DNA from 2 places in the Vibrio sp. QJM3NY_21 genome. Region 2 is predicted to be linked to the other one. Evidence: riboswitches for the same ligand, from Rfam matches in the RefSeq annotation. Region 2 holds a riboswitch; the other holds the start of a gene.
The links. Region 2 has a riboswitch for cyclic di-GMP ahead of gbpA (N-acetylglucosamine-binding protein GbpA). Riboswitches for the same ligand answer to the same signal wherever they lie in the genome.
Positions count from the first base shown of each region.

Region 1 (16,356 bases), on a different replicon from region 2:
ATATCAAGAGTGGGAAGCGAACTACCAAATTTTACCTGGTAAAGAAAAAGTCGTTGCTGAATTGCAAAAACTGGCTGAGAACGCAGACCATGTTTATCTCGCAACCGATTTGGACCGCGAAGGAGAAGCTATCGCATGGCACCTTCGTGAGATCATCGGTGGTGATGAAACGCGATACAAGCGAGTGGTTTTTAACGAAATCACTAAAAATGCTATTCAACAAGCTTTTGAAACTCCAGGTGAGCTAAACATTGATGGCGTAAACGCACAACAAGCACGACGTTTTATGGACCGTGTTGTTGGCTTTATGGTGTCACCACTGCTTTGGAAGAAAGTAGCACGAGGCCTATCCGCTGGCCGTGTTCAATCAGTCGCTGTAAAACTACTGGTTGAGCGCGAGCGCGAGATCAACGCTTTTATCCCCGAAGAGTTCTGGGATGTGCATGCTGATACCAAAACAGCAGAGAAAACAGATTTCAGACTGCAAGTCGCTCAGAAAGACGGTGTTGCGTTTAAACCTGATAATGAAGCGCAAACACAAGCTGCAGTTAGCGTTTTAGAAAAAGCGCAATACGAAGTATGTAAACGTGAAGACCGCCCTACTAAGAGTAAGCCGTCTGCACCTTACATCACGTCTACGCTGCAACAAGCGGCGAGTACGCGTCTTGGTTACGGCGTGAAGAAAACCATGATGCTGGCTCAACGTTTGTATGAAGCGGGTTACATCACTTATATGCGTACTGACTCAACGAACTTGAGTTCAGAAGCTGTAGAAGCCGCTCGTGAATACATTGGTTCTGAGTACGGTGCGCAATATCTTCCACCTAAAGCACTTGTATACGGCAGCAAAGAGGGCGCTCAAGAGGCCCACGAAGCGATTCGTCCTTCAAGTGTAGATGTTAAGTCGGAAGACCTAAACGGCGTAGACGCAGACGCACACAAGCTATATTCACTGATTTGGAATCAATTCGTTGCTTGTCAAATGACACCTGCGCAATACGATTCAACGACAGTAAGCGTTAAAGCGGATGAGTACACGTTAAAAGCGAAAGGCCGTATTCTTAAGTTTGACGGTTGGACTCGCGTTCAACGTCCAATGGGCAAAAATGAAGATACTATTCTTCCTGCTGTACAGGTTGGTGAAAAGCTAGACTTAATCGCACTCGACCCTAAACAGCACTTCACTAAGCCACCAGCACGTTTCACTGAAGCTGCGCTAGTTAAAGAGCTTGAGAAGCGCGGTATTGGTCGTCCTTCAACTTACGCATCAATCATCTCGACGATTCAAGATCGCGGTTATGTAAAAGTTGAACAGCGCCGTTTCTATGCTGAGAAAATGGGTGAAATTGTTACTGACCGTCTGGATGGCAGTTTCAATGATCTAATGAACTATGACTTTACTGCTCGTATGGAGCAGAAGTTAGACCAAATTGCAGAAGGCGAAGCAAGCTGGAAAGGCGTGCTAGATAACTTCTTCGAAGACTTTACTGGCGATTTGGAAAAAGCGGATTTAGACGAAGACGCTGGTGGCATGAAGCCAAATCATATCGTAGAAACCGATATTGAGTGTCCAACTTGTAGCCGTAAAATGGGTATTCGTACGGCTTCGACAGGCGTATTCCTAGGTTGTTCTGGTTATGCACTTCCACCAAAAGAGCGTTGTAAGACAACAATCAACCTTGGTGATGAAGAAGGTATTATCAACGTTCTTGAAGAAGACGTTGAAACAGCAGCACTTCGAGCGAAAAAGCGTTGTCCTATTTGTGAAACGGCAATGGATGCTTATCTGATTGATGATAAGCGTAAGATGCACGTGTGTGGTAACAACCCTAACTGTGAAGGTTATGTGGTTGAACATGGCGAATTCAAAGTCAAAGGCTACGATGGTCCACTTGTTGAGTGTGACAAATGTGGTTCTGACATGGTTCTGAAGAACGGTCGTTTCGGTAAATACATGGACTGTACGAGTGAGGATTGTAAGAACACTCGTAAGATTCTGAGAAATGGCGAAGTAGCGCCACCTAAAGAAGACCCTGTGCATTTCCCTGAACTTCCATGTGAAAACTCAGATGCGTACTTCGTACTTCGTGACGGTGCTTCTGGTCTATTTATGGCTGCGAGCAACTTTCCTAAATCACGTGAAACACGTGCGCCATTAGTGGAAGAGCTGGTGCGTTTTAAAGACCGTATTTCACCTAAATTCCAATACCTGACATCAGCACCAGTTGCTGATCCTGATGGCAAGCCGACAGTCGTTCGTTTTAGTCGTAAGACAAAAGAGAACTACGTTCGTACTGAAGCGGATGGCAAACCATCTGGTTGGACTGCGTTGTACATCGATGGTAAGTGGGAAATTACGGATAAACGTAAAAAGCCTAAAGAGAAGTAACTGAACGTTATTTGAAAAAAACAGCCATTAGGCTGTTTTTTTTTGACCAAAATACGACTAATTATGCAACTGGTTGATTTGCCGTGTCGATTGCGAGAATTTATTAAATTCACAGAGTAAAATAAATGGAGATGATTAATCATATCTTCTTATGCAACTTTAACGAGAATGTAACTTAATTCAAATATTGTAACTCAAAGATCAGTGTTTAGTTGTATACCTGATGTGTGACGGGTGTTAATGTAATGTTTCGCCCGAACGGTGTAGTGTGAGCTGCTTTAAGTCTTAGGAAAGCAATCAGCTTACATAGCACAGAATGGCGTATTAAAAATTGAAATCGACCGAAAAGTCGATAACGTATATAAAACCAAGTGCAAAGAATAGTGCACGCATAACAACGTTTGGCTTAGGATATTGTCACTGTATGTGAATGAATATTCGTTAAGTACCGAAATAAGTGTTAGTGCTCATCCCCCAGAGGAAGACACCTCTACGAGTACTGACATCGACAAGCTATAGATATATGGAGAATAAAATGGCTGGTGTATTGGGAATGATTCTTGCTGGTGGTGAAGGCTCTCGCTTAAGACCTTTGACTGAATCTCGCAGCAAACCCTCGGTTCCTTTCGGTGGTAGTTACCGCTTAATTGATTTCGCTTTGAACAACTTCGTTAATGCTGATCTTATGAAGATCTACGTATTAACACAATTTAAGTCACAATCTCTGTTCCACCACATGAAAAAAGGTTGGAATATCAGTGGCATCACAGATCGTTTTATCGACCCAATTCCTGCGCAAATGCGTAAAGGAAAGCGTTGGTATGAAGGCACAGCAGATGCTATCTACCAAAATATGGGCTTTATGGAACTGGAAGAACCTGATCAAGTCTGTATTTTTGGTTCTGACCATATCTATAAAATGGACATCAAACAAATGCTTGATTTCCATAAAGAAAAGAAAGCAGCGTTAACCGTCTCTGCACTGCGAATGCCGCTTGCTGAAGCATCAGAATTCGGTGTTATCGAGGTGGATGCTGAAGGCCGTATGATTGGCTTTGAAGAGAAGCCTGCAAATCCGAAGTCGATTCCAGGAGACCCAGAGTCTGCGCTCGTTTCAATGGGCAACTACGTGTTTGAAGCGAAAGAACTTTTTGCTGAACTAACGGAAGATGCAGATAAACCTGAATCTTCACATGACTTCGGGAAAGACATTATTCCAAACATGTTCCCACGCGGTGATGTGTTTGTTTATGATTTCAGCACCAACCGTATTACTGGTGAGAAAGAAGAAGTTTACTGGCGCGATGTAGGTACGATTGATGCGTACTGGCAAGCACATATGGACCTTCTTAAGAAAGATGCACCATTCTCGCTATACAACCGTAAATGGCCTCTACACACTTACTATCCGCCACTACCACCAGCGACGTTTACTGACTCGGCTAATGGTCGAATTCAGATCATTGATAGTCTTGTGTGTAGCGGTAGTTACGTACGTGGTTCGCGTATTGAAAAGAGTGTATTAGGCTTCCGCAGCAATATCGCATCAGCGTGTGATATTAGTGAGAGTATTTTATTAGGTGATGTGAAGGTGGGCGAGGGTTGTATACTTCGTCGCGTTATCATTGATAAAGATGCAGACATCGCACCAGGCACTCAAATTGGTGTAAACCTGACAGAAGACAAAAAGCATTACCACGTATCTGACGATGGTGTAGTTGTTATTTCTAAAGGAGCGCGAGTTGGTTACTAAAACTCTCTCGGTACTTTTTGTAGCGTCTGAAGTTGAAGGCTTGATTAAAAGTGGTGGCTTGGCTGATGTAGCCAAGGCACTGCCGAAAGCGTTACAAACACTCGAACAGGACGTTCGAGTGACTATTCCCGCGTATAGAAACATTCCAAACATTGATGCAGCCGAAGTCATTTTATCGACCGAGCTCGATCATTGGCCTCATACCGCTTACCAAGTCAAAAAACTGAGTGTAGAAGGTGTTCAAGTTTTTGGTATCGAATGTGCCAAATATTTCGACCGTCCAGAAATGTACGCAGAAAATAATCAAGCTTACGCAGATAACGGAGAGCGTTTCTCGTTCTTCAGTGCAGCTTGCCTTGATATGCTTCCCAAGCTTGGCTTCCAACCTGATATCATTCATGCAAATGACTGGCATACAGGCTTTGTTCCTTTTTTGCTTAAATCACGTTATCAACAACATGATTTCTTTGAAAATACGCGCAGTGTTATCTCAATTCACAACGCAGTTTTCAAAGGTGTGTTCGCATACGATGAACTGCAATTTCTACCAGAAATGCATAGCTACAATGTGCCTGAAGCTTCAGTGAGTGACACGCATGTCACAATGCTGAGAGCCGGCGTGATGTGTGCTGATAAGGTGAACGCAGTAAGTCCAACGTATGCCGAGGAGTTGAAAACGGAATTAGGCAGTCACGGTATGGCAGCAGAATTCCAGTACAGATCCGCGGATCTTTTTGGCATTTTGAATGGTTGTGATTACGGAGCTTGGAACCCGGAAACGGACGCTTTCCTCCCTCGTAAATTCAAAGCGACAAAGCACAGCATGGTTCGTGGGAAGTCAGCTTGTAAGCAAAAACTGCAACAAGATGTTGGCCTCCCCATCACCGATTGTGCGGTTTATGGCATGGTTTGTCGTTTGACTAATCAGAAAGGTGTTCATTACTTACTGCCTATCATCGAACAGTTTTTGAAAAACGATCTTCAGATCGTGATTGTCGGTACTGGTGATCCAGTTTTAGCGAGTCAGCTGAAAGAGCTGTCGGCACTTCACTCAGATCAGTTCTCGTTTGTAGAAGCGTATAATAATGAGCTTGCGCACTTAGTTGAAGCGGGTTCTGATTTCTTCTTGATGCCTTCGGAGTTCGAACCTTGTGGCTTAAACCAAATCTACAGCATGGCTTACGGTACGTTACCGATTGTTCGCTCTGTGGGCGGTTTAAAAGACAGTGTGAATGATTACGATCAGGATCCCGAGATAGCGACCGGCTTTGCTTTTGAAGAGCCAACACCGCAAGCGTTACTGGCAGTATTGCATCGTTCATTACTACTTTATGCACAAAACCCCGCTGAAATTAAGCGTGTTCAACTTTACGCGATGCAACAAGATTTTAGTTGGGAAGATGCGGCAAAAGAATACCTTACGATGTACCATTCTGCATTTTAACGTGCTGAATTAGCTGTAAAATAAGCTGATGTATAACAACTGAACTTAATAGTAGAAGGCGCTCTGATAGTAGAGTGCCTTTTTGTTTTCTGGTCAGATCACATCACGTTTAGGAAGACAAAACTTGCAAACTCATTTTAGTCAGGTAGAAAAGGTGGGGTAGGTATTCACATGACTAATGTTAGGTTTGACACTATTATCACTTAAATTTCTTGATTGCGTGATATCCTTAGCCATCGCCTTGTGATGAGGCAGAGCTCCATTCCAATAATTAAAGCGATAGGTATGTCTGAGAGTTTACTATTTCATAAAACATTTACTCACCCTACGAGCGATGAGTGGGTTGTATTTGTGCATGGCGCAGGAGGCAGTTCCTCCATCTGGTTTAAGCAGATCAAAGCTTATAAACAGCACTTCAACTTGCTTCTCATTGATTTGAGAGGGCATGGTAAATCAGACAATATCCTCAAAGGGCTGATTTCGAATCGTTATACGTTCAAATCGGTGACGCTTGATATTCTTAAAGTGTTAGACCATCTGAAAATCCGTTCTGCACACTTTGTAGGCATGTCTTTGGGCACGATTATTGTCCGTAATATCGCAGAGCTAGCGGCTGGTCGAGTACGTTCAATGGTGCTAGGTGGTGCCGTGACCAAACTCAACACTCGCTCTCAAGTCTTAATCAAGTTGGGTAACTTGAGTAAGCACATCATTCCTTATATGTGGTTATACAGCCTTTTTGCTTACGTTGTGATGCCACAAAAAAGCCAAAAAGAATCACGTCACCTGTTTATCCGCGAAGCCAAAAAGCTGTGCCAAAAAGAGTTTAAACGCTGGTTTATCCTTACGGCTGATGTGAACCCATTGATGAAGTACTTCAAAGACCGAGAGTTGCCGATTCCAACTTTGTATTTGATGGGCGAGCGCGACTACATGTTCATCAAGCCAGTAAAAGAAATGGTAGAGGCGCATAAGTCGAGCGAGCTAGTAGAAATTCCGAATTGTGGACACGTATGTAACGTAGAAAACCCTGAAGAATTCAATCAACGATCTATCGCTTTTATTCAAAAGCAAATTCAGTGATTATCTCGATTCTTCATCAGAACAGACGCTCGAATAGAATTGAGACAAAAACGGGAAGCTAATTTTAGCTTCCCGTTTTTATTTGGAGGAGGTATCTGACCGAGTGGTTATAAAAGGCCGTTGGAGCCACTTTACCTTTCAAAACCTGCTATTCAGGTGAAGCAGCACCGCACTGCCAACAAGAACCGAATTGTGCTTCGTTGACTTCATGACATTCTCCGCAACGCCACTCTTCATAAATGATTGAATCTTGCTGTTTCTGGTAGTCATTAACAACTGCCCGGGCTTTGCTCGCCAATTCTGGCTCATATAACCATACGTAAGGGTCAGTCTCTTCGGTAAATGGGATTTCCCCTTTCAAACCGAATAACCCTTCACCACGGACTTCACACGCAATATTCACACTTTCTAGTAATCCACAAATGATGTGGGCTTCTGTCGGATTCGATGCACTGAAGATTTTCATTGAGATAGAACCTTATCTGGCTATATGCGTTATTCAGCCACAGGTGCTGAGCGAAATTTATTCATCAACCATTTAGCAATGATTGGGAATACACCCAGTAAGGCAAATGACAATAGTACTGAAGGGGACACGATACCCGAAAGTGAATCAATTTCCGCGAGTTGAGTACCAGCATTCAAGAAAACAGCGGTACCCGGTAACATCCCTATTTGACTCGTGATGTAGTAACGACTCACGGACATCGGTGTTAGACCCATCAACAGATTGATAAGGAAAAATGGGAATACAGGAATCAGACGCAGAGAAAACAAGTAAAATGCTCCGTCTTTTTCAACGCCCTTGTTAATCGTTGCTAATTTGTCACCAAATTTGGTTTGGATCCAGTCACGTAAAAGGTAGCGGCTACTTAGAAATGCGAGGGTTGCACCGATGGCACTGGCGAAAGAGACCAGCAGCAAACTATTCCAGAAACCAAATAGCGCAGCTCCTAACAGGGTCACAACAGCAGCACCAGGAATTGAGAAAGCAGTAATCATTACATACGCGACAAAATAGATAGCAGCGGCAGCAATGAAGTTGCTATCAATGTAGTCATTTAAAACGGCTTGTTGGGCCTTGGCATTTTCAAGCGTTAGGTATTGGCCGAAATTGACGCCTAACAAGACGATGGTTACGACCAACACAATACCCAATATCATTTTCTTACTCATTGATACTTCCTCTAAATTTTCAATGTATACCATTAGTATAGATAGACAGGCAAAGCATAGATTAACTTTCAGCAGATATAAAAAAAGCCGCAGTAAATGCGGCTTAGTTATGTATATAGTTTTTCACTTACAATGTTAATTGACGCGATTGATAAGCTCTTCACGACGCTGCTGCGGTATAACAGACCAATGTGTGCCATTGATCGCGCCTTCTAGCGCCCAAAGTAGTTCAATACTGACAGAAGACGCATGTGATTCTTTGATGGCGTTAAATGCGTTTACAGAGCCAGATTCATATAAACGTTCTACGGAATCGATCCCTGCTTTTTTCAACATACGCTCAGTGGCGAGCCGAAGGTTGGGCAGATCTTTGAGTCGAGTAGGCTTAGCTGAAGATTGCTCAGCTTTTTCTTCTTTAGCAAAACCCAGAGACGTCGTTGCAAGCTGCAAGATTTTCTCTTGGTCTTGCCACAGGCCTTCGGGTAAAGCGAAATATTTAGTAACGACAGGGAAACCACGTTTTTTGTAGACGTACGGTTGAAACCCTTGTTGTTCGAACTGTTTCGTTGTGCATTTGTCTGCTCGTATGTGCAGCTGGTCATTTACAACCAGAGCAAACATAGTGTCATCAGCAAAAAGACCGAAGCCACCAAACATCGAGCGTGATTTTATTTTTCCTAGGGATTCAAATAATTTCATTGAATCCTTTAGTATCGGTTTATCCATGTTATTTATCTCGGTGTATTTGAACTACGCCACCAAATAAGCAGGTCCGAGAGATTAGCAAAATGTTGCAATTAAATTGTCAATTAGCCGTAAATTACTAAATTATTAGTAGTTACTGCATTTTGCCATCGGTAACCCCGCTACCATACCAACGAGTGGTTTAGGCCGGAAGCTTTGCGTCTCACTCTTTCAAGTGATTTGCCCTGTGCGTGACTGATTGAATAGAATAAAGTTTTTGTTGAATGAGGCTCACACTTGTTATTTCAAAATGTGATATTGCTTCAATTAATGATCTTTCCAGTATGATACCAGGTTCATTCATGTTGTTGATAAAAAAAGCGCACCTAAAGGTGCGCTTAATTATATTAAACTGAATTTATCAATTAATTTAACGTTTTAACTGTGCTTCGCTCAACAATTTCAGGGTGCATTTCGAACACACGCTTTTCATGGTCTTTATCTTTAATGCGTTCTAACAAAATTTCGAAAGCGTTCTTACCAACACGACGTTTGGGTTGGTGAACCGTTGTTAACGGCGGAGAGAAGTATTCAGCCAACTCGATGTTGTCATAGCCGATCACTGAAATATCTTCAGGGATACGAATTCCTTTCTCTTGCAATCTGCTCATTAGGCCGAGTGCCATCGTGTCGTTAAAACAGAATACGGCCGTTGGGCGATCTACCATCTTAATGATTTTCTCTGCAGCAAGAACCGCAGTATCACACTCGAAGTTACCTTCAATGATCATGTTATCATCGGTAGCAATCTTAGCTTCGTTGAGTGCGCGTTTGTAACCCGCGATGCGTTCAACACATGCCGCTTTGTCTAAGTGGCCACTTAAACAAGCAATCTTGGAGTGACCGTGCTCAATGAGGTATTTGGTCGCTAGGTAACCACCTTCCTCAGAGTTGTCGATGATCTTATCTGCTTGAGAACTCTCAGGGCCCCAATCCATAATCACTTTAGGAATGTCAGCGTGACGGTCTAACATGCCTCTTAGCTCTTCAGTTAGGTCAGAACACATAACTAAGATGCCATCTACACGTTTCTCTGCAAGCATTCGAATGTAGTCACGTTGCTTCTCATAGATACCGCCCGTATTACACAGAATCAAAGTGTAACCTTGACGGTAGCAGTAGCTTTCAACACCATCGATAACTTCAGAGAAGAATAGGTTAGTTGATTGAGTAACTAGCATGCCGATAGTGCGGGTTGTATTGCACTTCAAACTACGAGCAACGGCACTTGGTGCATAGTTCAGTTCGTCTACGGCTTTATTTACTTTTTCTTGCGTCGCTTCTGCAACAAAGCGAGTTTTGTTGATTACGTGAGAAACGGTTGTTGTTGATACGCCTGCTAAGCGAGCGACATCTTTTATAGTGGCCATGGTTTTATCCTATTAGAAGCTACTTTCCCAAAGTACGGAATGAAGTAGCCGTTAAGCTACCTAACTAAGAGCTTAAATTTGTAGGGCTCTTTGGGTACTAAAGTGCTAAAAAACAAAAAACCGCTATTGAGCGGCTTGTCTTAACACCGAAATGCTCAAAACTATAATAAGCATAGCATTTCGTGAATGTTTCATATTTTATCGTTTGCGGTCACAATTTTAGACTGACTAGAAATTACTCGCAATAAAATTCACCCGGAAATCCGGGTGAATTGTCACATTCTTCTGAATTTATTTAACGAGTCATCCAATAAGCTTATTCACCAGCAAGGTATTGGGTGTCCAATTTGCAGAATGCAAGTAGCAGAGATGAGACTGAAGCGTAGAAACCGAATTCGTCAACGTCATGACATTTAACGTTGAACTTTGGTACCCAAGTAAGAAGTTGTTGCTCGATAAATTGCTGTTGAACAATGAACGATTTTTCTAGCTCTTCTTCAAGTTCCGTTTCATTAGAACGGATGATCAAGTTGCCAAGGAAGTCGAGTGCGATAGCGATGTGGTCAGCTGGTTCTTTTAGGTCTTGGTTCACCACTAAGTTGTGCTTGGCCATGATCTCTTCCATATCTTTTGCTGGCTTATCATTCAAAAGGCCAGTCTCACCGATATACATAGAAGCGTAAGGAAGTGCGCCATGCTTATCTGTTTTTAAGAATAAGTCACAGAAGTCAGCAGACAATTCTAGTTGAGCATCCTCACGCGTTTGTAGGCGGTTTAGCGCATCCACTAGGCTATCGATCGCCGGCTTTAGTGTTTCATTTTCGCCTAAACCAGTTAGGAAAGAACGAATTTCAACAGAGTGGTAGTGATCGAGTTCTTCTTGAGTGAGCTCTTTAGCGAATAAGCTTGATAGCCACCAGTATATTTCTGCTCTTTGCTCGTTGAACGCTTTCGTATCTTTCATTTCTTAGATCCTGATTTAGTCTTGTGGTGTTACTTATATGCATCTTGAAGTTACTTGTGCAAAGCACACCAAGGCTGAATAACAAGGTTATTTGCGAAACGCAAAGTTACTCGTTAGTAGTAATGCCTATATTGAATTGCGATGGACGATAAATAGCAAGGTTTAAGATTGTCTTGTATCAAAAAAGATCCATGTTTCTGGCTTTTATCTTGTGTACCACTAGAATTGTTACGAGTTATGAATAGAATAGTCACTGAAACTATTAAATAAGAAAAGTGGTGTAGATGAGCTATCACGTATTAGTCGTAGAAGATGATGTGGTAACCCGCAGTAAACTGGTCGGATACTTCCAGAACGAAGGTTACACAGTAAGCGAAGCGGAAAGCGGCGCTCAAATGAGAAACGTGTTAGAAGATAATAACGTTGACCTCATTATGCTGGACATCAACTTACCAGGCGAAGATGGATTGATGCTAACTCGCGAATTACGCAGTCAATCAGACATTGGAATTATTTTAGTTACTGGACGCACGGATAGCATCGACAAAATCGTTGGCCTTGAAATGGGCGCTGACGATTACGTTACTAAACCCTTCGAACTTCGCGAGTTATTGGTTCGAGTTAAAAACCTACTTTGGCGCATTTCTGCCGCTCGTAAAACAGCAGCAGGTAAGGTTGAAGAGACTGAAGACGAATCTGTGGTTCGTTTTGGTGAGTGGACGTTTGATATCCCTCGTCGTGCGCTAAGCAAAAACGGCGAACCGGTAAAACTGACTAAAGCTGAATATGAACTGTTGGTTGCGCTCTCTTCTTACCCTAACCAGGTATTAAGTCGTGAACGCATTCTGAATATGATCAGCCACCGAGTGGATGCTCCAAACGATCGAACTATCGACGTGTTAATCCGTCGTATGCGTGCGAAGATGGAGTTTGACCCTAAGAATCCACAAATTTTTGTAACGGTTCACGGTGAAGGTTACATGTTCGCTGGTGATTGATTTCCTTCGGGAATGACCAATCAACAACGATATTTAAACGTAAAAAGCCGAGACATCATTGATGTCTCGGCTTTTTTATTACTTAGCTTTTACTGTTTATGAACTGGAAACCTGCAAATTACTTGGTTAATCAGTCTTGCCTATCTGGCCGAGTCTACAGATAAGGCTATGTCTACAGGTAAGATTATGTCTACTGATAAAATTCAGTTTACTGATTCGGCTGAGCTTATTGAGGCTGCGCCGCAGAAATACCACCGTCATCTTCAACTAAGCGAGATGTTTCAGGAACAACAATGGGTTCTTCAACGGTGTCATTACTTGTATCAAGCCAATCACGCAGGCTTTGCCACATCAACCCCATTGTTTCGTGCCAGTAACGTTCAGTTTGCTCAAGGTAAAGAGCTTTGGGCATGTACTTATTCCAAGGTTCAACAATCCCTTCTTGTGCAAGGTAGTTGGTTGGTGCTGGTAATGGCCTCATGCCGGCAGCATGGAATTCATTCAATGCGCGAGTCATATGGCTAGCGGAAGTTACCAGTACCATTCTTTTATTTTTAACGAACGCAGCGGCTTGGCGGGCTTCTTCCCAAGTGTCTTTTGCTGTTTCAAGCAGAATGATATCGGGCTTTGAGACACCTAGTGCCAACGCAACTTTGGCCATCATTCTAGCATTGCTCACTTCAGTGCCTGCGCCATAGCCAGACAAAATGAGTTTTGCACCAGGGTAAAGGCGTAGAATACGAATCCCTTCACTTAAACGCATTAGACCGGTGCGACTAAGCTCTGATGTTGGTGGGATTTGGTCGTCTACGACGTGACCACTTCCGAGAACCATCACGTAATCGATGGTTTCATCGACAGGTAAAAAAGCGGTGTGTTGCCTTTCCATTGGCATTAAAAGTTGATTAGAAACTGGCTGGAAAGCGATGAGGAAAATACCACAGAGGGCTGAAAGGGTGATTAGGCAACCCGTCTTCCTTTTGGTAGTAAACATCACTAGGGCTAAACCCAGAAAAGCGAGAATTAACATTGCTGGCAGTGGCATCAGTAACGAAGACACTACTTTTTTCAGCTCAAACATATCCGAATAGTCCGAAAAAACATCACTTAGTAGTAAAAAGAGACATCGCCTCTTTATTCCTGAAATTCCTGTGACAGAATAGCAGGCACGATAGGACATAATAACTCAAGTAGCCGTGACTGAAGACCGTAATTTCGACGATATTGCCCACAAATTTGCAAAAAACATTTACGGCTCTGACAAAGGAGAGATCCGTCAGATCATCGTATGGGAAGATTTAGAACAAGCTTTGAGCAAATTTGAGCAATCAGCTTCGCCGCTGCATGTGCTTGATGCTGGAGGCGGCCTTGCGCAGATGTCGCAAAAAATTGCGTCGCTTGGGCATAACGTTTCTCTTTGCGACCTCTCTTCTGAAATGCTGAAGCTAGCAGAAGAAAGTATCAGCGAAGCGGGTTTGTTAGATCAGTATCGATTCATCCATTCTCCGGTACAAAAAGTCGCAGAACATCTCGATGAGAAAGTCGATTTTTTGATGTTTCATGCGGTAATGGAATGGTTAGCCGATCCTAAAGAGGCGCTTGATTTATTGTTGGAGCAAGTAAGACCCGGTGGCGTTGCCTCGATAATGTTTTACAACCATCACGGATTAGTCTTGAAAAATGTGATTTGTGGCAATATTCCTCATGTATTGAATGGGATGCCACATCGAAAACGGTTTAAGCTGCAACCACAAAAAGGCTTGAAGCCAGAAGAGGTTTACCAATGGATAGAAGACGCCGGTCTAGAAATCTGTGGTAAATCAGGCATTCGCTCTTTCAGTGACTACATAGGTAATATGGAGTACATGGGCGATTACCAATTTGAAGATGTATTGGAACTAGAAAAACAGCTATGTCGCCAAGAGCCATATCTGTCGCTAGGCCGTTATATTCACGTTTGGGCTCAAAAACCTGCGCAATAACAGCGGTGAATGTGGTAAAAGAAGCCACAACATGCGCTATGCAATCGTAACAAGCCCGCGTCATAAAGAAATAGGCGTCATATCTAATACGTTCGATATGACGAAGAACAGTAACAGGAACCACAATGAGTGAAATGACTCAAACTGCCGAAGAGCAGCCAATTGATGAGTTGGTGGGCTGGGTCAAGCAGCATGATTTTTCATTAAACTTGCCACCAGAGCGTTTAGCATTTTTAATTGCTATCGCAGTACTAAGCAATGAAAGGTTCGATGAAGAGTTGGGCGAAGGTGAACTGCACGATGCATTTACCATTGTCACTCGACTGTTTGAAGATACTGGCGAAGCGTCTGCGTTTCGTGCCAACAATGCCATCAATGAGCTAGTTAAACAGAAGTTGATCAGCCGCTTTACCAGTGAAATCACCGATGGTGCGAGCATCTACCGCTTATCACCGTTGGCCGTTGGTATCTCTGATTATTACTTACGTCACCGTCAGTTCTCTAAATTAAAACTGTCTATTCAGCTTTCTATGGTTGCCGATGAGATGGCAAAAGCCATTGAAGCTGCGCAGAAGGGCGGAACCCCGGGGCATTGGAAAAAGAACGTTTACGGCGTGCTTAAATATTCAGTCGGTGAAATTTTCGATCAGATTGATCTTAACCAACGTGTTATGGATGAGCAGCAACAAACCGTTAAGCAGCAAATTGCCGACCTTTTAAATAAGGACTGGCGAGAAGCGATTAATAACTGTGAAGCTTTGTTATCAGAAACTTCTGCGACGCTAAAAGAATTGCAAGATACCTTGCAAGCGGCGGGTGATGAACTGCAAACACAGATCCTCGATATTCAAGAAATTGTTTACGGTGACGATGAACTCGAGTTCGTTGGCGAAACCCTGTTCGGTTTGCAAATGAAGCTTGACCGAATCACCAGTTGGGGTCAACAAGCGATCGATTTATGGATTGGCTATGACCGTCACGTGCATAAGTTTATCCGTACCGCGATCGATATGGACAAAAACCGTGCCTTTAGCCAGCGCTTGCGTCAGTCAGTCACCGACTACTTTGATGCGCCTTGGTTATTGACCTACGCCGATGCTGAGAAGCTGACCGATCTTCGTGATGAAGCGCTCGTGCTTCGTGATGATGAAGTGATGGGACAAGCGCCAATCGACGTTGAGTACGAAGAATTTGAGCAAGTGAATGATCTGCTTTCAGAACGAATTGCAGAGATGTTAAAAGCTCACAAACAGCAAGGCGCGCCAATTGACCTTGGCCTTGTGCTACGCGATTACCTCGCAGTACACCCTCGCACACACCATTTTGATTTAGCCAGAATTGTTGTCGACCAAGCCGTGCGCTTAGGTTACTCAGAGTCTGACTATCAGGCTATTCAGCCGGATTGGCAGGCAATCAACGATTTCGGTGCAAAGGTACAAGCAAATGTCATTAACAAGTACTGATGATTACATGCCAGAGAAACTGGTAAAAGCGATAGCGAACCCGTTGTTCCCTGCGCTAGATAGCATGCTGCGTTCAGGTAAGCATGTTTCAACCGAAGACCTAGACAACCACGCGTTGCTGTCTGATTTTGAAGTGGAACTTCAGCATTTTTACCAACGCTACAATACGGAACTGGTAAAAGCGCCGGAGGGTTTCTTCTACCTGCGTCCGCGTTCTACATCTCTGATTGGCCGTAGTGTGTTGTCTGAACTAGACATGCTGGTTGGTAAGGTGTTGTGTTTCTTATACCTAAGCCCAGAACGTCTTGCTCATGAAGGTATCTTCACCAATCAAGAACTGTTTGATGAATTGATGTCGTTAGCGGATGAGAAAAAGCTCATGAAGCTAACAACGAACCGCGCATCTGGTTCTGACTTAGACAAAGAAAAGCTCTTTGAAAAAGTACGTACTTCTTTGCGTCGTTTACGCCGTATCGGCATGCTGATTGCGATTGGTGAAACCGGCAAGTTCCGTATCAGCGAAGCGGTATTCCGCTTTGGCGCTGACGTTCGTGTTGGCGACGATATGAAAGAAGCGCAATTACGTCTTATCCGTGATGGTGAAGCTGTGGTTCATACCCAAGAGCCTAACCAAGGCAGTTTGTTGAATGAAGAACAAGCAGAAGCGGTATCAGAACTAGAAGCAGATGTAGACGAAAACGGTCAACAAGACATTTTTAACGATCAAGCTGACTTTGACTTAGAGTCGAACGATGGCGAACAAACAAAAGTAGAAGGTGAAGCATGATTGAAAGAGGCAAGTATCAATCATTAACCATGATCAATTGGAACGGCTTCTTTGCTCGCACTTTTGATATTGATGGATTGGTTACAACGCTTTCTGGCGGTAACGGTGCAGGTAAGTCGACCACAATGGCGGCATTCATCACAGCATTAATCCCTGACCAAAGCCTTCTGCATTTCCGTAACACAACGGAAGCGGGCAGTTCA
Region 1 is NZ_CM173513.1:2,322,430-2,338,785, reverse strand. Features, by position in the region: gene topA (type I DNA topoisomerase) at 1-2,389, shown strand, start outside; gene glgC (glucose-1-phosphate adenylyltransferase) at 2,925-4,142, shown strand; gene glgA (glycogen synthase GlgA) at 4,132-5,586, shown strand; gene AC3CID_RS10270 (alpha/beta fold hydrolase) at 5,872-6,669, shown strand; gene AC3CID_RS10265 (putative signal transducing protein) at 6,818-7,135, opposite strand; gene AC3CID_RS10260 (TVP38/TMEM64 family protein) at 7,165-7,845, opposite strand; gene AC3CID_RS10255 (TfoX/Sxy family DNA transformation protein) at 7,981-8,571, opposite strand; cyclic di-GMP riboswitch class I at 8,699-8,784, opposite strand; gene purR (HTH-type transcriptional repressor PurR) at 8,955-9,959, opposite strand; gene torD (molecular chaperone TorD) at 10,276-10,923, opposite strand; gene torR (two-component system response regulator TorR) at 11,208-11,921, shown strand; gene elyC (envelope biogenesis factor ElyC) at 12,148-13,002, opposite strand; gene cmoM (tRNA uridine 5-oxyacetic acid(34) methyltransferase CmoM) at 13,118-13,903, shown strand; gene mukF (chromosome partition protein MukF) at 14,029-15,366, shown strand; gene mukE (chromosome partition protein MukE) at 15,347-16,153, shown strand; gene mukB (chromosome partition protein MukB) at 16,150-16,356, shown strand, end outside.
Region 1: another riboswitch for cyclic di-GMP. It lies ahead of AC3CID_RS10255 (TfoX/Sxy family DNA transformation protein); the one in region 2 lies ahead of gbpA (N-acetylglucosamine-binding protein GbpA).

Region 2 (16,356 bases):
TAACTTATCTCGATTTCAAAAATGCTTTCGATTTTGCTCAACACGGACATGAAAATTATGAGTTTGGTGTGTTGGCGTATCCAGCAAGACTTACCATACATGTCATGCATCGTTTTGGCGCTATTGTTGCCACATTAACTGTGTTGATGATTGTGTATCAACTTTGGAAGTTGGGTAAAGCACCTCAACAGAAGCTGAGTATCATTGTTGTGATGGTGTTGTTTGCTCAAGTCAGTTTGGGGATTAGCAATGTCTTGTTCCACCTGCCGATATCCGTTGCGGTTTTGCATAACCTAATGGCGGCAATGTTGCTTGTGAGTATGGTTGTGACTAACTTTGTGGTGTGGCAGTACAAACCAAGTGAGTGTTTGGCTAAGAACAATGTATTACAAGGAGGTAATCATGGTCAGTAGAACGTCGACACAAAATAGAGTGATGGTTCAAGGTGGAGCATCAAGCAATGAAAGTGCGACCAATCATAGAATTTCCTCAGGAAACGAAGTGGTTTCAACAAGTGATTTGGTCTCGAAAAATAAAGCAACTTGGAAGGTCTATTTAACACTGACTAAACCCAAGGTAGTGGCTTTGATGCTGCTGACTGCATTGGTTGGTATGTGTTTAGCGGTACCCAATGGACTGCCCTTACAACAAACTTTGTTCGGAATGATTGGGATAGGGCTGATGGCCGGTTCGGCAGCTGCTTTTAATCATTTGATCGACAAAAAGATCGATGGGCAAATGACTCGCACTAATCGACGACCTTTACCGTCGGGTGAACTGAGTAGTGTGCGTGTGTTCAGTTTTGCGTCTGGTATTGGCTTACTTGGTTTTGTCGTGCTAGTGGTGTGGGTCAATCAACTCACCGCTTGGTTAACTTTTGCGAGCTTATTAGGTTACGCGGTGATTTATACCATGTATTTGAAACGAGCGACCCCGCAAAACATCGTGATAGCCGGAATTGCTGGCGCTATGCCACCCTTATTAGGCTGGACGGCCGTAACCAATGAACTGCATTCAAATGCTTGGCTGTTGGTGATGATCATCTTTATTTGGACGCCTCCGCACTTCTGGGCGTTGGCAATTCATCGTCGTGATGAGTATGCCAAAGTGAATATCCCCATGCTGCCTGTGACCCATGGTATTGCTTACACCAAAACATCGATTTTGCTCTATACCTTGCTGCTAAGCATCGTATGTATATTGCCAGTGTTGGTCGGCATGAGCAGCTGGATATATCTGAGCGCTTCATTGGTGCTCAACGGTGGGTTTGTTTACCACGCTTGGGTACTTAAGTATCGTGATGAGCCTAATATGGCGATGAAGACCTTTAAGTTCTCCATCTATCATCTCATGATCTTGTTTGTTGCTCTATTGGCAGACCACTATCTACTTTAACAACTGGCGTTTCTACTTTTACTGAACAAGAAAACGGATGCTTTGGGCATCCGTTTTTGTTTGGTTGATGACTAAAACTCACTTAATACAAAGTAAGTATCTAGCGAGTACTTAGTCCACTTTGTTCCAAGCACTTTGCCAGTGTGAACCGACACCTGGTTCGTACTGAGTTGCTGTTGGAGCCCATTGAGCACAGTAACCAGAGTATGGGAACTCTTTACACTGATAAACGCCGCCGTCGCTGCTCAGAACCTTAGTTCCTGCTGTGTAAGACTCAATGCTTTCAGGGAATATGAAGTCATAATCGCCGGCTGGTGGAGGCGTTTGCTCGTCCATTAGATGGAAATCAAGCGTATTTTGATCTACTAGGTTACCTTGGTCATCTTTCGTCACGACTACAAGCATGTGGTGGCCTGCTTCCGACTTAGATAGAGTGAGTTGAACATCTTCAACTTGTCCGTCTGATAACTCAGATTTCTGAGATGCAAGTGCTTCACGGTGATGGTTGTAAACGGTCAGTTCTGCTTGAATATCGCCAGTTGCCGCTAATGTAAGATCAAGCTGTGTAGGTTGGTTCTCATCAATAACATACTCAGACTCTAGGCCTGTGACTTCTAACTCATGATCTGGCTCTGGAGTATCAATCTTGTAACCGATTTCTACGCTCTTAAAGCCTGAACCTGATTTTAGATAAACAGGGTTCGTGCCGTACACTGGCGCGAAATCGTTTTGATCGTTTAACTGGCCCGCTTTGATTTGCGTTTGCTCTTGATTGATCTTAGAAGCAAGCGCGTAAGACCAGTTGTTTGCTTTACCTTGCTCGTTGTTCTCAATCACTAGCTCTGTACTGTATGAAGCGTTCTCACCAGATTGGTCGAATACGCGAGTGTAAACAGCGTCACCAATGTTGAGGTCTTGAGTTGGGTTGATTTGACCGCCTTGATCCCAATCCGGGATAACAGGGCCATCTCCGTTAAATTTCACATCGATAACATTGTAGAAAGCCGCAGCAGTGTCACCTACATCCCATACCGCAAGGATCACTTGATAACCTTCGCGTTCTGGCACATTACACAAGTGGCTGACTTGCATCGGTGGTTGTTCCATGTTGCCTTCAATAACACAGAATGGCGTTAAGTCGAAAGAGCTGCGCGCCAAAGGTTGGTTCGGGTTCCAGTCGGGTTGCGTAATGTAATATTTCCAATCACGGGTTTTGTGGTTCGCTGTGAACGTCCACTCAAAGTACTGAGATCCAGATTTGATAGGGCGCTTAACCCAGCGGTCTGCGGTTTGCTCATCTAGCGCTGCCGCTAAAGAAGATTGTGCACTAGCGATTTTTCCATCGGCAGGGCCGCTTTCAGGAAAGCCCTCAGGGCCTTCTACACTTTGTGGTTCATATTGAATACCACCACAGCCTGTGTTTTTTTGTTGTGTATCACTCGCTGGGAATTTACACAACGCGACACGGCTTTCTGCTACGCCATTATCGTATGCCGAGACATAACCGTGACCGAAGCTTGCTCCACTGACGCTAAGTAGCGATAGCGCGATGAGCGATTTTTTTGGGAGTTGTTTCATTATTTGTCCTTACTGTATTTGGCCGACAAAAAAGAGAACACTCGGGCATGCATTGACACTTAAATTCTATTAAGTGGCGGCCCCGCTATCATAGACAGAATATATGTCGACAGACCGGTGGCTTTGCGTCCTATTCTTTCAAATAGTTTGCCAGAAGTGAGTTTAAGCAAACGAAATGTAGCCAACAGCTTTTATAAATGCGACACAATAGATTTAAATGTGGAATGCTAATCTCGAACTTATAATTCTTAATACAAATTAACTTGCCATATGTGTTCCTAGGTAACATATAAACAATTGATATAAATAAAGAAAGTAATTGCTCTAATTGTTTTTGTGAATGATTAATGGTTATTATTCTTTGTTCCGTACACCGATTGAGCGCATATCAAAACCAAACCTTTGGTTTCCACTAACCGAACGCTGACATGCTGTGTATGAAAAGCCGGACAATTGATTGGTACGAATTATATAAAGGAGTCGGTATGGAATTTACAGAGCAAGACAGAGATGCGTTGTATCAAACGTGGATGTCACAAAAGTCGCGAATGCGAATTACGCAGATGGAGTTTTCGAAGAAGCTAGGCATGAACCAGCTTGATTTCTCAAGAGTGCTAAGAGGGGAGACAGCATTGACTATGTCTTTCATTAGCCACTTTTGTCGTTTACTTCATTTAGAGCCTAGGAATGTGTTTCCTTCGCTTAAAGAAGGTAATGAGTTAGGGCCGAAAGTGGTCTACCTGAAAAGTAGAATGAGCGTTGATGGTGAGATCCAAAATGCTTATATCGAAGGAAATCAGGTAATCGTAGAGTATGCACACACCGTTCAGCATGACTAATTTTAGAGATAGCTCTGAGTTTTAACCCCTTTTCCTACAACTTTTCCACATAGGGTACGGCATACTTGTTTAGATTCATAAATTTAACCGAAGTGCGCTATGACACCTTTAAAACTTCTCTTGCTTGTTGCAACCAGCATCTTTTTGTTTGGTTGTGCAGGCGGCCCAATTAAAACCGCAACTAAATTCACCAGTTATGAAGATTTTCAACCATGATTGACTCGCTTGGTGATGCCAAAGACGCGATCAACTATTGGGTTGAACGTTTAGGTGATACTCTACAGAGCATCGACGATGCATAGAAAGAGCACGTAATGCTAGAGAAAGAGAACCTGATTAAACTTGCTAGAATGCAGATGCCATTTGGCAAATACGCTGGTCGCACATTGATCGACTTGCCTGAAGAATATTTGCTGTGGTTTGATAAAAAGGGATTCCCTAGCGGTGAGCTAGGCGACTTATTAAAACTGTGCCTTGCGTTGAAAATCGAAGGGCTTGATAGTGTCGTCAAACCTTTGAAAAGAATGTGATTTAATTGAAGCTCACGCTAATAACGTGAGCTTTTTTATTTTAGATTATCACTAGATATTACGTGTATAGTGGGATTTGAAAAACAATGGACCTTATCCCGAGATAAATTGCGCAATCGATAGCGTGTAAATAATATTATACGGGGTGTTTTAAATATAAAACACAAAAAAAATTGCGTTTTTTTTGAATTAGTGATTGAAACTAGAGTTTTTACTAGTTAAGTTACAGGGAACAAGAAGATAAGTGCTGATGGAAAGTTACGTGAGATAACCTACATTCAGCTCAAGGATAGAAAATAGGAAGAAGTAAGCGATGTTCCAGACTGATGATGTAAGAATTAACAAAGTAAAAGAGTTATTACCACCTGTTGCTGTTTTAGAAAAGTTTCCAGCGACAGAAATTGCTTCTTCTACAACCTTTGAAAGCCGTAAAGCGATTCATAATATTTTAGAAGATAGCGACGACCGCTTACTTGTTATCGTAGGCCCATGTTCTATTCATGACACAGAAGCTGCACTTGAATATGGCAAACGCTTGAAAGTGTTACGTGATGAACTAGGCGACAAACTTGAAATCGTAATGCGTGTTTATTTTGAAAAACCACGTACAACTGTTGGTTGGAAAGGTCTGATTAACGACCCATACATGGATGATACGTTCAAGCTAAACGATGGTCTTCGTCTAGGACGTAAGCTACTACTTGACCTAACTGATATGGGAATGCCGACGGCAAGTGAATTCCTAGATATGATCACGCCTCAATACGTGGCTGACCTAATCAGCTGGGGCGCAATTGGCGCACGTACGACTGAATCTCAGGTTCACCGTGAACTTGCTTCAGGTATTTCTTGCCCTGTAGGCTTTAAGAATGGTACTGATGGCAACATTAAGATCGCAACCGACGCGATTCGTTCAGCGAGTGCTTCTCACCACTTTTTGTCTGTAACTAAGTACGGTCACTCCGCTATCATTGAAACTGCAGGTAACCCTGATTGCCATATCATCCTACGTGGTGGTAAAGAGCCAAACTACAGTGAAGAGCATGTAAGCAAGATTAAGGAAGAACTAAAAGCTTCAGGTCTTCCAGAGAAGGTGATGATTGATTTCAGCCATGCGAATAGCTCTAAGCAGTTTAAACGCCAAATTAACGTATCTGATGACGTAAGTGCACAGATTTCAGGTGGTGATAAAGCTATTTTTGGTGTGATGATTGAATCTCACCTTGTTGAAGGTCGCCAAGACTTGGTTGACGGCAAAGCAGCGACATACGGTCAGTCTATTACCGATGCTTGTATTGGTTGGGAAGATACTGAAACAGTACTTCGCCAACTGGCAGATGCTGTTGAAGCTCGTCGCAACAAGTAAACTAATTACAGTCAGCGACTAAGCGACTGAAAATTCAAAGCCCTTATTAGCAATCGCTAGTAAGGGCTTTTTTGTGACTCTTAGTTGAAAATTAGTTAAAAACTGGAAGTGCTTTGTATTCTTAAATGAAAAAAGACAGTAGCTCGTCGACTTTAAGTGACAGTAAAGTTCTATCTTGCTTGGTTTCCACGTTGAGGCGTATCAACGGCTCTGTATTGGACTTTCGTAAGTTGAAGCGCCATGTCCCCATATTCATGCTGAGCCCGTCTGTGTGATCGATCTCAACGGCATCAACTTGATAGTGCGACAACACATAAGCCATGACTTGTTCTGGGTCTGAAACCCTACGATTGATCTCTCCTGAAGAGGGAAATCTATCCATACTCGAATTGGTCAATTGGTGAAGAGATTGTTGAGTTTTCGACATCAGTTCTATCACTAAGAGCCAAGGAATCATTCCTGAATCGCAATAACCAAAATCACGAAAATAATGGTGCGCACTCATTTCACCACCGTACACAGCGTTTAATTCTCGCATCTTCTCTTTGATGAGCGCATGCCCAGCTTTGACTGCAACAGCCTTCCCATCAAGCTTATTGGCGACTTCAATCGTGTTCCATGTCATACGCATATCGTGCAACACTGTGGCGTTAGGCTCTTTTAACAAAAATGCTTCAGCGAGCAACCCGACAATATAGTAACCCTCAATGTAATTGCCATTTTCGTCAAAGAAAAAACAACGGTCAAAATCACCATCCCACGCAATGCCAAGGTCGGCAGAATGCTCTAAGACTGCATCTCGAGTCGCTATTTGGTTGTTTTTGATCAATGGGTTGGGAATGCCATTAGGGAATTTCCCGTCAGGGGTATGGTGAACCTTGATGAAAGTGATCGCGACACTGAGTTCGTTAAATTTCTTCTCTAAAGCATCAATGACATGTCCTGCAGCGCCGTTTCCTGAGTTAACCACAATCTTCATGGGTGAAAGTTTAGAAGGTGTTATGTAGGAGAGTAGGTGGTCTACATAAGGGGCGAGAATACTGGTCGATATGCAGGAGTTATTTGATTGAACATGAACGATCGGCAAATCGGCGTTCAGCTCTTGAGTCAGTACTTTAATGCGTCGTTTTATTTTATCTAAACCACTGTTTTTACTGATGGGACTAGCGTCAGCGCCGACCAGTTTCATTCCGTTGTAATTGATTGGGTTATGGCTGGCTGTGATTTGTATTCCGCCAATCGCTTTTAGGTGACGAGTCGCAAAGTAGACTTCTTCAGTGCCAGTCATACCTAGGTCTATGACGGCTATCCCAGACTCGATTAAGCCTTTGGTCATGGCTTGTTGTAATGAAAGGGACGTTTCTCGGTTATCTCGACCAATCACCACTTGAGCCAAGCCATCTAATGAAGTTTCAGGTGTCGTGGATAGGGCGTATTCGCTAAATGCCTTACCGAGCAGGTAGGCGAACTGCTCGGTAATTTGAGTGCCAATAATGCCGCGAATATCGTTGTTCTTAAAGCAGCTAAGATCTAATGTTGGTTTCATTTGATTGTCGCCGCTTCTATTTCGATTTTTTGTTCCGAGACGAAGAAGCTTGTTCGCTTCGAACGTCTCGCCCATAGCTGTCTTGATATCGAATGATATCGTCTTCACTTAAATGGCTGCCGGTTTGAACTTCAATCATTTCAAGAGGTGTCTCGCCAGGGTTCTCTAAGCTGTGGATGTGACCTAAAGGGATGTAAGTCGATTGATCTTCTTCGACGAGATAGGTTTTCTCATCGTTGGTCACCTTCGCAGTGCCAGCTACTACTACCCAATGTTCCGCTCTATGATAATGCATCTGTAGTGAAAGCTGATGACCCGCTTTTACAGTGATACGCTTAACTTTGTCTCGCTTTCCTAAATCAATCACATCGTATTTACCCCAAGGCCTCAATACCTCACGATGATGAATATGCTCCGTTCGACCTGCTTGACTTAGTTGACTAACAATCGATTTTACACCCTGAACCTTGTCTTTATCTGCGACTAATATGGCGTCTTTGGTCTCGACAATAATCAGGTTATCGACACCTACAGTAGCAACTAGCTTGTTTTCAGCATGGATGTAGTTGTGTTGAGAGTCGACGGTTAACACGTCACCTTCAATGACGTTGTTATGCTCATCTTTGTCGCTTACATCCCAGATAGCAGACCATGAGCCAATATCATTCCAACCGACATCCATCGGGATCACAGCTGCGTGCGAGGTTTTCTCCATCACGGCATAATCGATGGAATCGCTTGGGCTACTTTTGAATGCTTCAGCGTCGATACGGATAAAGTCGAGGTCGGTATTTTGCTTTGCAAGAGCGAGTTTACAAGCCGCTAATATATCGGGGTGGTGTTCGGCGAGTTCTTCAAGATAGCGTGATGCCTTAAACATGAACATGCCACTGTTCCATAGGTACTGTTCTGAGCGGATGTATGCTTCTGCGGTTGCTTTATCGGGCTTTTCTACAAAGCACTCAATGTCGTAAGCATAATGGGTTGGTTGGTCTGTAATGTTGGTTTCTAGTTGTAGGCTAGAGATAAGAGGTTGCCCTTGTTTGATGTAGCCATAGCCAGTCTCTGGAGCATTTGGGGTTATACCGAATGTCACCAGTTTGCCTTGTTTTGCGTAATCAACACCACGGTTAATCGATTGTTGAAATTCAGAGGTTTTAGCGATGTGATGGTCGGCAGCAAGCACTAATAAGATTGGGTCAGCCGCTTCTCTTTTAGTCTCATGAGATTTGGTCAAAGCTTGCAAGGCTGCAAGTGCGATGGCTGGCGCAGTATTTCTACCGACAGGTTCTAACAGAATGCCACTGTGCAGGACGTTAGCTGAGCGAATTTGTTCAGCAGCGATAAAACGATGCTCTTCATTACAGATGATGAATGGCGCATCGCAGCTGCTATCCGTTAGGTGTGCGTCGATACCTTGCAGGCGTTGAAGTGTCTGCTGAAGCATCGACTGTTCGCCAGCAATATTCAGGAATTGCTTAGGATAGAGCTCTCGAGACAGTGGCCAGAGGCGGCTTCCAGAGCCGCCAGCTAGGATGACAGGTAAAATCATAGAGTGGTAATTGTGTGCATTAGAATACTGCCATCATATTACCACGCTTCACGCTTATTACTTATCGATAACCAAGAAGGATGCTGACTATCGATGACCTTCCGTAGGAGAGTTCAACATATCTTTGGGATCGCTAACATTCTGATTATCACCTAGGCTCTGAACGCTGTTATGACCTTGAACATTAGAAAAGTCTTGAGGGTCAATCTTGAGTGTCTGTGTTGGGAACGCGATGTCTGCATTGTGTTTATGAATAATCGCCAGAACCTGTAACAGAACGTCTTGCTTCACTTTGTGGTACCTGATCCAGTTGACCGTTTTTGTGAAGGTGTAGATAAAGAAGTTCAGTGTTGATGGTCCAAATTTGTCAAAGTTAACGATTAACGTCTGTTTGGCATCAATATCTGGGTGGGCCTCGAGCATGGTTCTTACATCATCAACAATGAGCGCCAATTTGTCTGCATCTTGATAACGAAGACCAAAGGTTTCATTGATTCTACGATTTAACATTCTCGATGGGTTCTCTACCACAATACTACTGAACACCGAATTTGGAACGTACAAAGGACGCTTATCAAAAGTGCGGATAATCGTCATGCGCCATCCAATGCGTTCGACCGTACCTTCGATTTGACGATCGGGAGAGCGTATCCAATCTCCGACTTTAAAAGGGCGGTCGAAGTAAATCATCATACCGCCAAAGAAATTCGACAGTAGATCTTTAGCGGCTAAACCGACGATTAAACCACCGACACCACCAAAGGTAAGCAAGCCCGATAGGCTCAGCCCAAACGCCTGCATGATGGTTAAGCCGCCCATCACCATAAAGAACAGTCGAGCCACTTTCGCGATAGCTTGTACTGTGGTTTCGTCTCTGGTTTTCTGCTCTAAGACATACTCTTCAGAGTTACTGATCATTCGCAGCGTAAACCAAACAAACGTAGATATGATCAGTATGTGTTTGAGTGTTCTTAGCCAGTTGATTTCATTACCAAACTGGTCTTGAAGGATCAAGCCAACAGACACGGTAGCAGGCCAACACCAAAGCAACGTACTGACAGGTGTTTTTAAGGCCTCTAGCAGTAGGTCATCCCAATGAAATTGGGTCTTTTTGACCAAGATTTCTAGGCGATTATGGACAATTCGCCAAGCGACCCAAGCGAAAAAGCTCGCAATAGTGATGAATAGGACGCTATTTGCCCAATCGCTATGGCTCTGGTTGCTGTAGGTTTGTACTTGGGTTATGAATTCATTCATTGTGTGTACTGCCGCAGAAATTATGGGTTAGAAATTAGCAGAAATCACTTTTGTTCTCTACCTTTATAAATCAATCGATTAGCTGACAATTGTATCTCTATATGGATATATAGTCGTTTTTTTGTATGAAGACAATTTTGTTATTTGTTTTCGATGCTACGTAGCTTTGTAAGTGGAGCAATAAATGAGTGACAAACAATATGCAGTTATCGGCTTAGGGCGTTTTGGGTTATCTGTATGCAAAGAGCTACAAAGTTCAGGGGCGCAGGTGCTCGCTGTCGATATTGATGAAGAGCGAGTGAAAGAAGCGGCCAATTTTGTTTCACAAGCGATTGTTGCGAACTGTACGAGCGAAGAGACAGTTAAAGAATTAAGGCTGGACGATTACGATATGGTGATGGTGTCGATTGGCTCTGATGTTAACTCCAGTATTCTAACGACGCTAGTGGTAAAAGAATCAGGCGCAAAAGCCGTTTGGGTGAAGGCGAACGATAAGTTTCACGGGAAGATCCTTTCTAAGATTGGTGCCGATCATATCATCATGCCGGAGCGAGACATGGGTATTCGTGTTGCGCGTAAAATGTTGGATAGACGCGTTCTTGAGTTTATCGACCTTGGCAGCGGCTTAGCGATGACGGAAATTGTTATTGGTTCCAATTTTTTGGGTAAGAAACTTGGTGACCTTAAGCTGTGCAAAGAAAATGGTGTTGAGGTACTTGGTTTCAAGCGAGGCCCGAACCTAACTAAAGCACCTGAACTGGATGTGAGTTTAGAAATTGGGGATGTGGTGATCATCGCTGGGCCGAAAGAGACCTTATCTAGAAAGCTACGCAATTGGTAACTGGCAATCGGAAATAAGGTAACAGTATGAATTCGTTAAAACGAAAAGGTACTTTCTACACGCTTAAGAGTGATCAAAAGCCACGTAAAGGATCTGAACCTAAGATTATCCTTACGAGCTTCTTAGGCGTACTTATCCCTTCTGCAATATTGTTGACGCTACCCGTGTTTTCTGTGACAGGTCTAAGCTTTACGGATGCACTGTTTACTGCCACGTCGGCGATCAGTGTGACAGGCTTAGGTGTTGTTGATACCGGTCAGCATTTCACCTTGGCAGGTAAAATCTTACTGATGTTCTTGATGCAAGTCGGCGGGTTAGGGCAGATGACCCTTTCTGCGGTGCTGCTCTATATGTTTGGTGTTCGGCTAAGTTTGAAACAGCAAGCATTAGCGAAAGAAGCATTGGGGCAAGATCGTAAGATTAACCTCCGAAAATTAGTCAAGAAGATCATCATTTTTGCATTGGTGGCGGAATTTATAGGTTTCGTATTGCTCTGTTTTCGTTGGGTTCCTGAAATGGGATGGGCAACAGGGAGCTTTTACGCGTTATTTCACGCGATTTCTGCATTCAATAACGCAGGATTTGCGTTGTTCTCAGACAGTATGGCGAGCTTTGTTGACGATCCACTGGTGATCTTTACCTTAGCAGGCTTGTTCATTTTCGGCGGATTAGGTTTTACGGTCGTGGGCGACCTGTCGACTAACTGGCGGAAAGGCTTCCAACATCTGCATTTACACACCAAGATTATGCTAACGGCGACACCGACGTTATTGGCGGTGGGCACGGTGATGTTTTGGTTATTGGAGAGAAATAACTCAGCGACGATGGAGGGCTTGTCGACACAAGGGCAATGGTTGGCGGCTTTTTTCCAGTCAGCGAGTGCTCGTACTGCTGGTTTTAATAGTGTGGATTTGTCTCAATATACACAACCTGCATTATTGGTGATGATAGTACTGATGTTGATTGGTGCTGGTTCAACTTCCACTGGTGGTGGGATTAAGGTTTCGACCTTTGCGGTCGCTTTTGTAGCAACGTGGACCTTCTTACGTCAGAAAAAGCATGTCGTGATGTTTAAACGTACTGTGACCTGGCAAGCGGTAACAAAGTCATTGGCCATTATTGTGGTAAGTGGAGCACTGTTAACCACCGCAATGTTTTTGTTAATGCTTACTGAAAAGGCGGCGTTTGATCGAGTGATGTTTGAGGTGATTTCGGCCTTTGCGACGGTCGGACTGACTGCAGGGTTAACCGCAAACCTAACTGAACCTGGGAAATACATCATGATTGTGGTGATGGTGATTGGACGAATTGGACCTTTGACTTTGGCTTACATGTTAGCTCGCCCTGAGCCTTCGTTGTTGAAATACCCAGAAGATACGGTGTTAACGGGTTAATAAGGTTAACAGGCTAAGATTAACCCTTCTTGTTAGTGCGTTAGAAAAACAAAGCCAGCGTTATGCTGGCTTTGTTGGTATAGGTGTAGCACTAATTTCTTAGTACTTAAGCTTTAGCCTTCGAACATTTCCATATATTCTTCGTAGCCTTCTTCGGCCAATTTATCTGCTGGGATAAAGCGCATAGCGGCTGAGTTCATGCAGTAGCGTAAACCTGTTGGCTTTGGACCATCTTTAAATACATGCCCTAGGTGAGAGTCACCAAATTTACTGCGAACCTCTGTTCTTGGGTAAAGCAGCTTGTAGTCAGTAGTCGTTACGACATAAGCCTCGCTGATTGGCTGTGTAAAGCTAGGCCAACCTGTACCTGATTTGTATTTGTCTTTTGAAGAGAATAGAGGCTCACCCGTCACGATATCAACGTAAATACCTTCTTGCTTGTTATCCCAGTATTTGTTGTCAAACGGGCGCTCTGTCGCGTCGTCTTGTGTGACATCGTATTGCAGTGAAGTTAGAGAAGCTTTGATCTCTGCATCAGACGGCTTGCTGTATGTCTTAGTATTGGCTGTCGCATTTTTGCCATCGATGATTTGGCGGATCGTTTTCGGATTTTCTTTTCTATCATCGCCGAAGACTTTATCAAGGTACTGATCACGACCAGAAGCGTAGCGGTAGTAGTTATAACGAACCTTACTCTTCTTGTAATAATCTTGATGGTAATCTTCTGCTGGCCAGAATTTCTCAAACTTAATCAGTTCTGTTTTTAGTGGTTCACCAAAGATCTGAGCTTTGTCGATCTCCATCATGAAGTTTTGAGCGACGTCTTTCTGTTCTTGGTTATGATAGAAAATAGCAGGTCGATATTGTGGACCTCTATCTACGAAAGAGCCTTTGTCGTCAGTTGGGTCGATGTGTTGGAAGAATTGGTCAAGCACCTGTTCATAGCTGACCACATCAGGGTTATAGGTCACATTGATCACTTCGATGTGGCCAGATTTACCCGATGAAACTTGTTTGTAGGTTGGGTTTTCTAATTCACCACCAGAATACCCAGAGATAACGTCTGTCACACCTGTCAGTTTTTCTAGATCGGATTCTGTACACCAAAAACAACCACCAGCCAGTGTCGCGATTTCAGTTTTACCTGATTTAGCCGTTTTATCCATTGTATTGGCAGTGCCAGTCTGGCTTACAAACAGCGAAATCAGTGGTAGTGCAACCACGAGTGATACCAATATTTTAGATAATTTATTCATAGATACCTCATCTTGACGTTTTTCTCATTCGATTTTGAATGTACGAATAGAGACAGGTTTTAGATGGAAAAAATTACACTATTCATGAAAAAACATCTCAAATAGAAAATCTTGCTCATAAATGCTGCCAGTAGTAGGGTGTAGGCATTGATATAAAATAATACCAATCACAGTAAGTAAGTGATCATAAATAGCGCAGGAAAAAAACTCGAGAACAAGGCGGAATTTTCCGATAAGTAGTTATTCTACAATCAAAAATTCTAACGAAGTTATCGAGATTTTTAACAAGCTAGGATGACCAGTTATTTACTACGATTGGTATACCAAATAATGATGACGTTTACGTACATCTAAGGAACAGCATGCAAGCAGAAGTTAAATGGGTCGAAGGCTTTAAATTCCTAGGTCACTCTCAATCAGGCCATTCTATTGTTATGGATGGAAGCGGCGGTGCTACAGCGCCAAGCCCTATGGAGATGGTGTTAATGGCTGCAGGTGGTTGTAGTTCTGTTGATGTAGTGGACGGTTTGAAATCTGCGGGTCAAAGCATCACTGGTTGTAATGCAAAACTAGAAACAACACGTCGTGAAACAGCGCCGAAAATCTTTACTGTGATTAATATTCACTTTGAAGTGTCTGGTGACAACCTTGATCCTGAGCAGGTTGCTAAGGTGTGTGCGGATTCATTAGAAAAATACTGTTCTGTATGTCTAATGTTGGGTGCTGGCGTAGAGATGACCTACAGTTGGGAAATCGCCTAGTCTCTGATTGTACAGCTTGGCGTTAGGCTAATCTTTACGGCTTACGGCTTACGGCTTATAGGCATAGCCAGATAAAGAAAAGGGCGGAGCACTTTAAAGTGCTCCGCCCTTATTATTTTAACTAAGGTAGAGTGCTATTATTCAGCAGCTTCTACGATAACTTCTTCAACTTTGACTTCTTCTTGGTATTCGAAGCCAGGGATCGTTGCGTCAACACGACGGTTTTGAGCACGGCCTTCAGCTGTATCGTTTGATGCGATTGGATTCTCTTCGCCTTCACCTGACGCTGTAATTCGGTCTGCTTCAATGCCTTGCTCTTCGATGTATGCTGCTACAGCTGCTGCACGCTTCTTAGAGATCATCATGTTGTATTCAGCTGCGCCTGTTGAGTCTGTGTGACCAACAACATCAACTGATGATTGAGGGTGAGCTTTAAGTACTTCAACTAATGGCATTAATGCAATTTTACCATCTGTAGACAGTTCAGTGCTGTTAGTTGCGAACATTTCTTGAGAGTAGCTTTCTGTTTGCGCTTTAGTCACAACGACAGTCGTTTTCTCTTCAACGACAACTGCAGGCTCTGTGATTGGCTCCGATGGCGCTTGAGTTACTGCTACTGCAGAAGTTGTTGCAGCCGCCGCTGATGCTGTTGTGTTGCCAGTACCGAAGTTGTAGCTAACACCAACTGATAGTAGGTTCGAGTTCAGGTCTTGAACGTAGTTGTCGTCGAAATCGTCAAAATATTGGTATTCAACACGCAATGCCCAGTCAGAAGAAAGCTGCTTTTCAACACCGATGCCAGCAGTAATAACGACGTCATCTTCGCCTCCGTGTGAAATGTATGCAGGACCCGCTTTGAAGAATACATCAAACTCTTGCTGTACTGGTAGACGGTACATTGGAGTTAGCGAGATTGCGATTAGTGGGTCGCTGAAGTTCGCATTTAAGCCAGGACCTGCTGGGAAGCTAGTCTTGTAATCACCGAGAAAGTCAGAACTTAACTCGATACCAAGCCTGTCAGTGAAGTTATAACCAGTGTAAATGCCTGCACCAATTGCATCATCATCACATTTAGTACCGGCTACACATGCGCTGTCTAGCCAGCCCACCCCCACTTTTGCACCTACATAAGTGGTTGCAGCAATAGAAGGCGCTGCTGCTAGGCCTGAAGCGGCAACAACAGCACACATGATTTTTGACAGTCTTTTCATAATCTTATCCTTGGATTAGCTATTATTGTTATCTGAACTTACCAGTAAAACGATCACTTATTGGGTTACGACACTGTTTATAATAAGTAAATCAAGGTGTTGGTTCAGGTGAACCTATTACTTTCTCGCTACTTATATTGTTAAGCTGATTGCCTATTGGAGTCAATGAAATTGTTAAATATTATATATTTAAGATGTTTTTATTGTTGATTTTATCATTTGTTGGAATGCTTATATCTAAGCTATAGCCTAACCTCGTCTATTTACCAGTGACCCTACGGGTAATAAGTAAAAAACTTGCGCTTTATCATGCTTATAAAGCAAAAATCCCCACCCAATATGTATAACTCGAATGAATACATGATTGGGTAGGGATTTGAATTAAAGCGATTAGAGATATTTTTCACGTACTTTACATCACGTGAACATCTCGCTTTTGCTTATGGGCGTTCTCCTGCCAGTAAACGTTTTTCAATATCTGCAATCACTCTAGGTAAGTCTGCAATGGTATCGATCAGGTAGTGCGGGTTTGATTTGTTTAGCTTAACGCTTGCTTTTTCACGTGCAGCTGCAAGTGTTGTCTCGTCTGCATCTAGATATTCTTGGTATGTTAAGCCTGCTTCGTTCCCCGATAATACAAGTCCAACTGTCCACATGCCTGCGTTGTGACCTTCATCAATGCCAGGTGCTGCATCATCTACTTTCACACATGCTGAAACGCTGGTTACGCCTAGGTCAATGACGTTTTTAAGTGCCATGAATGGAGCCGGGCGACCGCCTTGCGGTAAGTCATCCGTTGCGACTACGTTGTCAGGAAGATAACCGTAATC
Region 2 is NZ_CM173514.1:1,302,859-1,319,214, reverse strand. Features, by position in the region: gene AC3CID_RS21385 (COX15/CtaA family protein) at 1-413, shown strand, start outside; gene cyoE (heme o synthase) at 403-1,395, shown strand; gene gbpA (N-acetylglucosamine-binding protein GbpA) at 1,507-2,973, opposite strand; cyclic di-GMP riboswitch class I at 3,046-3,135, opposite strand; gene AC3CID_RS21370 (XRE family transcriptional regulator) at 3,459-3,812, shown strand; partial or broken gene AC3CID_RS21365 (DUF3313 domain-containing protein) at 3,912-4,022, shown strand; gene AC3CID_RS21360 (DUF3820 family protein) at 4,127-4,342, shown strand; gene aroG (3-deoxy-7-phosphoheptulonate synthase AroG) at 4,656-5,708, shown strand; gene AC3CID_RS21350 (phosphohexomutase domain-containing protein) at 5,830-7,254, opposite strand; gene AC3CID_RS21345 (mannose-1-phosphate guanylyltransferase/mannose-6-phosphate isomerase) at 7,271-8,806, opposite strand; gene AC3CID_RS21340 (mechanosensitive ion channel family protein) at 8,894-10,063, opposite strand; gene AC3CID_RS21335 (potassium channel family protein) at 10,248-10,904, shown strand; gene AC3CID_RS21330 (TrkH family potassium uptake protein) at 10,931-12,298, shown strand; gene msrB (peptide-methionine (R)-S-oxide reductase MsrB) at 12,412-13,554, opposite strand; gene AC3CID_RS21320 (OsmC family protein) at 13,917-14,315, shown strand; gene AC3CID_RS21315 (OmpA family protein) at 14,453-15,526, opposite strand; gene phnX (phosphonoacetaldehyde hydrolase) at 15,967-16,356, opposite strand, start outside.